2 regions of the Brevibacillus sp. NSP2.1 genome follow, and region 2 is predicted to be linked to the other one. Evidence: riboswitches for the same ligand, from Rfam matches in the RefSeq annotation. Region 2 holds a riboswitch; the other holds the start of a gene.
The links. Region 2 has a riboswitch for cyclic di-AMP ahead of M655_RS13460 (CAP domain-containing protein). Riboswitches for the same ligand answer to the same signal wherever they lie in the genome.
Positions count from the first base shown of each region.

Region 1 (3,401 bases), 2.0 Mb from region 2:
TCCGGCTGGGCGGACGCTGGTTTTTTCTCCTTCAACGACGCCTTGATGCTGGCAAGCTCCGCATCCAGATCGTCTTTTTCCAGGTCAGACAACGCGCTCTCCCAGGCGAGGTTCGTTTGGCGCCATTGGCCGCTCATTTGTGCCTCCGCCTCCATACGCATCACTTTTTCTTCCATACGAGCGAACCCGCGGCCTGCGGACTGATTGCCAATCCCTGCTACCGCATGATTCACCTGCTTTTGCGTGCGGGCTACTTGTGCCCGTGCCATCAGCGTGAATTTTTTTGCGCGCATTTTATAGAACTCTTCCTTCAGTTCGGCCAGCTTTTCACGCATTTGCGTAGCGGCCTCGGAAGCTGCCAGATAGAGTGTTTCGTACTCGGCTGCACGAGCTTCATACTGCTTTTTGTCCGCAAGAGCGCGGCGGGCAAGCTCGTCTTCCCCTTCTGTCAACGCGAGCTTTACTTGACGGTCGCGCTTTTCGATCAAAGCGTTCGCTTCGTCCAGTTGCTGGCGGAATTTCTTTTCCAATGCTACCTGGCGGGCGACAGCCACTTCGACCTGTCCGATTTCCACTTCCATATCCCGCATGTATTGATTCAGCATAACTACCGGATCTTCCATCGAATCCAGGGCGTCATTTACCGAAGCTACTGTCAGGTCACGCAAACGTTTGAAAATACTCATTTTCAATTCCTCCTCATCATATCACATCGTGTCATTTCATCCAAAAGCTCTCGCGACATGGCTGCTTATGGCTGGCGGCGGGTCATTTCTCTTTCCCACGCGTCCAGCGTGTCTTCTTTTAATACTTTTTGTGCCCACTGACGTTCCCAGGCTGGCGGCGCTTCTTTGGGGACATGGCCGGGGCGCAGTAAGCGATACCCCAGATAAATCACACCAATGGCCAGTAAGCCGTGAAACAGCAGATGGAGCTTGCCGATCAGCATCAGGAACCCGAACAGGAAGATCACGATTCCCCAAAAACGCGAACCGGATTGTCCCATGATTTTTCGAGCGCCGTACAGCATGATGATCGCCGGAATCAAAAGCCCGATCAGATCACCAAAGTCGATTCCTACTTGATCCAGGAGAACCAACCCGCCGATCAGCAAGAGAACTAGCCCGAGCAAAACCTTTCCAGACCGTTCACTCATTGCTCGCTTACCTCCTATCATCTTTTGCGTGTGTGGTGCTTGTTGAACCTTATGGCCTTATTGTAGCCCCCCGCATAGGCTCCCCATAACGGGCGTGCGGTTGGTTTTTCCCTCCGTCCTTGGACGGAGAGCATTTCCTGCCATAATCGGACGAGCCTGCTCCTGCCCTTTTCTCGACCCGGCACTTGCATTGTCGAAGCAAATCGTTACAGCATCAGACAAAATTTTGTGACAAAAAGGTGAACAAGCGGTTACAAAAGAGGGAAAACGGGAAAAGCGTAGAATCTTCGTAAAGTGCGTGTAAAAAAACATCGAAAATAGCCGAATTCCGCATGTCGGAAACGGGGGAACCAGTTTTTTGGGGTGAATGATTGCATGTTGGCAATCTAGGGCGTCCTTTCGACCGAACCCTTCAGCTAACTTCGTAGGCTCACGAAAGGAGCAGTTTCTTTTGCGCAAGGTGGTACTGTCTTTACTTATGGCCGGAATGCTGGCTATGGGAGCCGGCGCTGCACACGCGGCCGAGGGTGCAACACTCGAAGACGTGGTCAGCGAACTGTATGGCGTCCCTTACAAATCATCCGGTACGTCCAAAAAGGGCTTTGACTGCTCCGGTTTCACACGCTACGTATTTGATGCGTTAGGTGTAGACCTGCCTCACAATTCTGCCGCCCAATACGAACTGGGGACAGAGGTTGCCAAGAAAGACTTGCAGCCTGGAGATCTTGTGTTCTTCAATACAAACGGACGAAGCATCTCACACGTAGGCATCTACATCGGGAACGGCACATTCGTGCATTCGGAATCTGGCCGCGGCGTCGTCAACACCAAGTTGAACGACCCGTACTACTGGAGCAAGCGTTATGTTGGCGCCAAGCGCATCAGCACACCTGTTCTGGAAGCGGCAGCTCCGAAAAAGGAAAACGCGGTGCAAGCTGCATCGTTGTCGGAAAATCAAGCACAAAAGAAGTAGTTCGGCAAAAAATAAGAGCCAGGGACATTGCGTCTCTGGCTTTTTCTGACGAAATTTAGGACCAGGTCTAAAGAGGTGCCCCTACCTATAAGTAAAGATGCATGAATGGACGGATACTTGCCCTTATCATGTGAAAGCATGTTATGATAGACAGGATTAGTTCTTTGTGCCATAGCACCTCATCCACCTATTAATAGAAGTAACTGGGGGTAATTCCGGTGAAAGATCACATTTTGATCGTTGATGACAACCAGGAGATTATTGAACTGCTTGAAGATATTTTGGAAAACGAAGGCTTCCAGGTTTCCTCGGCGGAAAATGGCGAGGATGCGCTTGCTCTTCTGAGCCAGGGCGAGCGGCCCAACCTCATTTTGCTCGATATCATGATGCCGAATATGAGCGGCTACGAGCTGTGCTCGCAAATTCGCCGCGAATGGGATTTGCCGATCCTGTTTCTCAGCGCGAAAAGCAAGGCGGTCGACAAAGTCGTCGGCTTCGAAATCGGCGCCGATGACTACATTACGAAGCCGTTTGACACCGAAGAGCTGCTGGCTCGCATCCGCGCTCATCTGCGACGCTACGAGCGCATTCGCAAGCATACCGAGGAGCAGCCGGAAAAAGAGACGCCCAGCTCCCCGATCACCGTCCTGAAGTTCAAGGACTTGGAGATCCACAAGGAAACGTACTCTGTCTACGTCAACGGCCAGAAGATTGAGCTGTCCACAAAAGAGTTTCAACTACTGACGTTCCTCGCCGAAAATGCCGGGATCGTGTTCACGCGGGAACAAATTTACGACCGCGTCTGGGGGTACGGCTACGGCTCCCTCAACACCGTGACGGTCCACATCAAAAACTTGCGCGAGAAGCTGGAAACAGAACGGCAATTCATCAAAACACAATGGGGGACAGGCTACGTATTCATCGGGGAGAAACTGTAGATGAGTCTTCGCAACAAGCTTTTTCTCTCCTTTATCGCCTTGATTACCCTCAACATCCTGCTGTTCAAATTCGTCTTCCAGGACATCATCATCGACCAGTTGAAAAACGACCGTCACAACCAGTACCAGGCGGAAAAGGATGCGGCAGAAAAGGTCCGGCTCAACCAACTACTGCGCTCCAGCAACTTCAAGGACCCGATCGAGCGCCAGGAACTGGAGAAGCAGTTGCCGGAAGACGTCATGTACCGGATGGTCGTGAAGGACGCGAGCGGCAACACGATTTACCACAGGCCGTCACAAGCCTACTCCTTGAAGCTGTCCCTCCCTTCCACCA
Region 1 covers NZ_CP048274.1:4,678,068-4,681,468, forward strand. The annotation lists gene M655_RS22765 (PspA/IM30 family protein) at 1-686, opposite strand, end outside; gene M655_RS22770 (LiaF transmembrane domain-containing protein) at 752-1,156, opposite strand; cyclic di-AMP (ydaO/yuaA leader) riboswitch at 1,466-1,603, shown strand; gene M655_RS22775 (C40 family peptidase) at 1,608-2,129, shown strand; gene M655_RS22780 (response regulator transcription factor) at 2,348-3,067, shown strand; partial or broken gene M655_RS22785 (sensor histidine kinase) at 3,068-3,401, shown strand, end outside.
Region 1: another riboswitch for cyclic di-AMP. It lies ahead of M655_RS22775 (C40 family peptidase); the one in region 2 lies ahead of M655_RS13460 (CAP domain-containing protein).

Region 2 (3,401 bases):
TTTTGGCCAACGCCGTGTTCGACGCCAGGCTGAAGCTCTCCGATATCCCGCGGGCTAGCGTTCGCGACCTGTCTCCCGCCCAAATCGCCGAGTGGAAACGCGCCGGACGGGTGCCGAAGCTGATCGGCACGATCCGGCCGACAGCAGACGGCGTAGCGGCAGCGGTTGAGCTTGTCGCAGTCGATGCGATGCATCCTTTTGCCCAAGTAAAAGGGACGACGAAAGCGATCCGCGTGGAAACAGACGTCATGGGCGAACTGATGGTCGTGGGCGGGAAGTCGGACCCGGCAGCAGCGGCGGCGGCAGCACTGAAAGACCTGGAACATATCATGAGTAGACACGGCGCTGTCTGACAGCGGCAGCTTCCTTGCGCCGCTTCCAGCGATCGGCAGGAATGACCCGGTTTGTTTTTCGCGCATACTAGGGACGTACCACGAACAAATAGCGGCGAGGGGGCCATACGGATGAATCAATCGTCTGATGTCAATGCCGAACTGCAGCAAGTTTCTGCCTATCCAACGAAGCAGAAGATGAACCAGAAGGAAGTCGCTCTGTTTGAGGAGCAGGAAGGCTGCGGCTGCACCCCCAAAGCGAAAAACGCGGCAAATACGGAGCAAGGATAGCTCCACACGAAAAAAGCCGGGCCTCTTTGGAAAAAGAGTACCCGGCTTTCGTGTACAGGGAAAGACGTTCTTAACCGATAAATTCCTGAACCCAGTAACCGTTGGTGTAGCCGACACCGATTTTGGTGAAGGCCGGGTTCATGATGTTTTTGCGATGGCCTTCGCTGTTCATCCACTGCGTCATCACTTCTTGCGGACTGCGTTGACCCATGGCGATGTTCTCGCCTGCGGTCATGTAGGAAATGCCGAATTGCTTCATCATGTCAAACGGAGAACCGTACGTTGGGCTGGTGTGGTCAAAGTAGTTGTTGTTCGACATGTCGGCTGCTTTCGCCAGAGCGACTTTGGACAGGGCAGCATCCATCGTTACAGGCGCCAGACCTGCTTTGGCGCGTTCCTGGTTGACCAGATCAGCAACCTGCTTGGCAAAGTCGCCAGCCTGTGCCTGGTCGGCCTGGTTCGCCGGAGCAGCCGGCTTTGTGACGTTCTGTACTGGCATTGCTGGTGCTTGTGGCGCTTGTTGCACCGGCTTTTGTACGGGCTGCTTTTGTACAGGCGCCTGATTTACTGGCGCGGCAGGCTGTTGTGGCTGTGCGCTAGGTGCAAATGGAAGCTGACCCATATATGGAATCCATTGATACTGGATTTGGTATTGTATGCCAGTTGGTACCGGGCAATTGGCTGCAGCAGATGCAGATGGGGTAAAGCCGGTCAAAGCCAAGCCCAATCCCAGAGTCATCGCGATGGCAGTAGCTCCAAAACGTTTCATATTCAACATCGTCTCCTTTTTTTGGCCTACGAGGTTAGTTGTCGGATTCGGATTGAGGAAACAACCCTACGCTCCTTCGAGCGATTCACCCCTTAGTGGATGCGTGACCCACAAAAAGATCCCCCGCACTTCCATTCGTGAGGAAGCTTCGGCTTATTGGTTTGGCATGACCCAGAATATCAGACTATCCCACCCGAAATAAAGAAGTAATATCTGCCAAACCGCTGGAAACGCTGGCGCTACTGAGCTTATTCGCCCTCGCTCTCCGGCTCGTTCCACGCTGTCAGTCCGCCGAGCAGCGCTTTTGCCTCGTATCCGTGCTCGCGCAGCAGAGCAGCCGCTTTTTGCGCTTTGTTGCCCGACGTACAGACCGTGATGACCTGCGCTTTTCGCGCCACGGATTCTGTTTCTTCATCTAAGGGCTTGTCACGTTCGAGCATGTGCACATAGGGAACGTTTTTGGTTGCGGCCAATTCGCTGGTGAGCGTTCCGTTCCGGAATTTTGCCTCGTCGCGGACGTCAAGGATGAGTACAGGTGTCTGTTTTTCCAGCAACTCGATTACTTCCTGTTTCGTCCAGATGTTTTTTTGCATTCGCAATCCCTCCCGAGCCTATTGTAGCAGTTGCCTTTCTGATAGAGTAGTAGTAAATGGTTGATTTTTACGGTCTGGTTATGGTAAAATGATAATGCTACTTGAATACTTGAGCCTAAATCTTCGAGGTGTATGCTGATGGATAACGTTTTTGAAATCCCGATTCACACTGGCGCGGTCATCGGAGCCGCAAGGATGGAAGAGAGGAAGGGCTTTCGTCGTTTTAGGTTTTCAAAAAGTTTTGGTTTTAACATGGCAGTTCCGTCCTATGACACTTTCATTTTAGCGAAGTAGATCAACTTCACATATCATGAAGGCGTATCGCGATCTCGCTCTGGGGTATTTCTTCATGATATGTGAGCTTTATTTGCTTCGGTAAATATGACTAGCATATTCAAATTGACTTTTGGAGGTTTTCTCATGCAAGCGAACGGAACAGTAAAATGGTTTAACGCAGAAAAAGGTTACGGCTTCATTCAAGTAGAAGGCGGAGACGACGTATTCGTACACTACAGCGCAATCCAAGGCGACGGCTTCAAAACTTTGGAAGAAGGCCAGCGCGTTGAGTTCAACATCGTAACAGGCAACCGCGGTCCTCAAGCTGAGAACGTAGTAAAACTGTAAGTCTCCTTTATAAAAGAAACTGTCCGTCAGCGGGCAGTTTCTTTTTTTCTCGCAAGATCACGGTGTTTGACGAGCATCACCCGGTAAAAGTCGGCGTGCGCCTGGATGTGGCCGAACAGCCCGATGAACGAAGGCGGAACCGGGTCGCCAAACTGAAAGGCCGCGTTCTCGCCCGTCGCTGCGAGCTGCGCCATCAACTTCGGCAAGATTTCGTCTGTACACGCAAAAAGCAAATCGAGCTTCCCGGCGTTTTTTTCTACCAATTGCTGCCACGGCTGTCGTATAATCGAGCATGCTGCTTTTTAACACAGACCGGGAGGAGAGTGAACGAAATGGAAGACTGGCTGGTGTCGCTGCAAAAAACGGTTCCGCTTTTGCAACAGGCGGGGAGCGTGGAGGAAATCAAAAAAGGGCATTCGGCAGACCGGAAATATCGCGTCGAGTTGGCAACAGGAGGCCCTGCTGTCTTGCGGGTAGCCAGCTACGAGCAAGCCGGGCAAAAAGAGCAGGAGTATGCGCGGTTGCAGGCGTTGCAGCCTCTGCCGATCAAAGCTTCCAGGCCGCTCGATTTTGGCGTGCGAAAAGAATGGGGCATTTGCTACATGCTCGTCTCTTACATCGAAGGAGAGGATGCGCGGGACGCACTGCCGACCTTCACGGACAGCGAGCAACAGCAGGTCGGCTTTTTGGCGGGACGGGATTTGGCCGCCATGCACCAGCTCGCGGCTCCCGCGTCGACATCGCCATGGGCAGAGCGCTGTGTGCAAAAGCATCGCATGTATGCAGCAGCCT
Region 2 covers NZ_CP048274.1:2,657,166-2,660,566, forward strand. The annotation lists gene M655_RS13450 (homoserine dehydrogenase) at 1-353, shown strand, start outside; gene M655_RS13455 (hypothetical protein) at 465-623, shown strand; gene M655_RS13460 (CAP domain-containing protein) at 694-1,392, opposite strand; cyclic di-AMP (ydaO/yuaA leader) riboswitch at 1,401-1,556, opposite strand; gene M655_RS13465 (rhodanese-like domain-containing protein) at 1,641-1,985, opposite strand; gene M655_RS13470 (cold-shock protein) at 2,406-2,609, shown strand; gene M655_RS13475 (hypothetical protein) at 2,636-2,872, opposite strand; gene M655_RS13480 (phosphotransferase family protein) at 2,942-3,401, shown strand, end outside.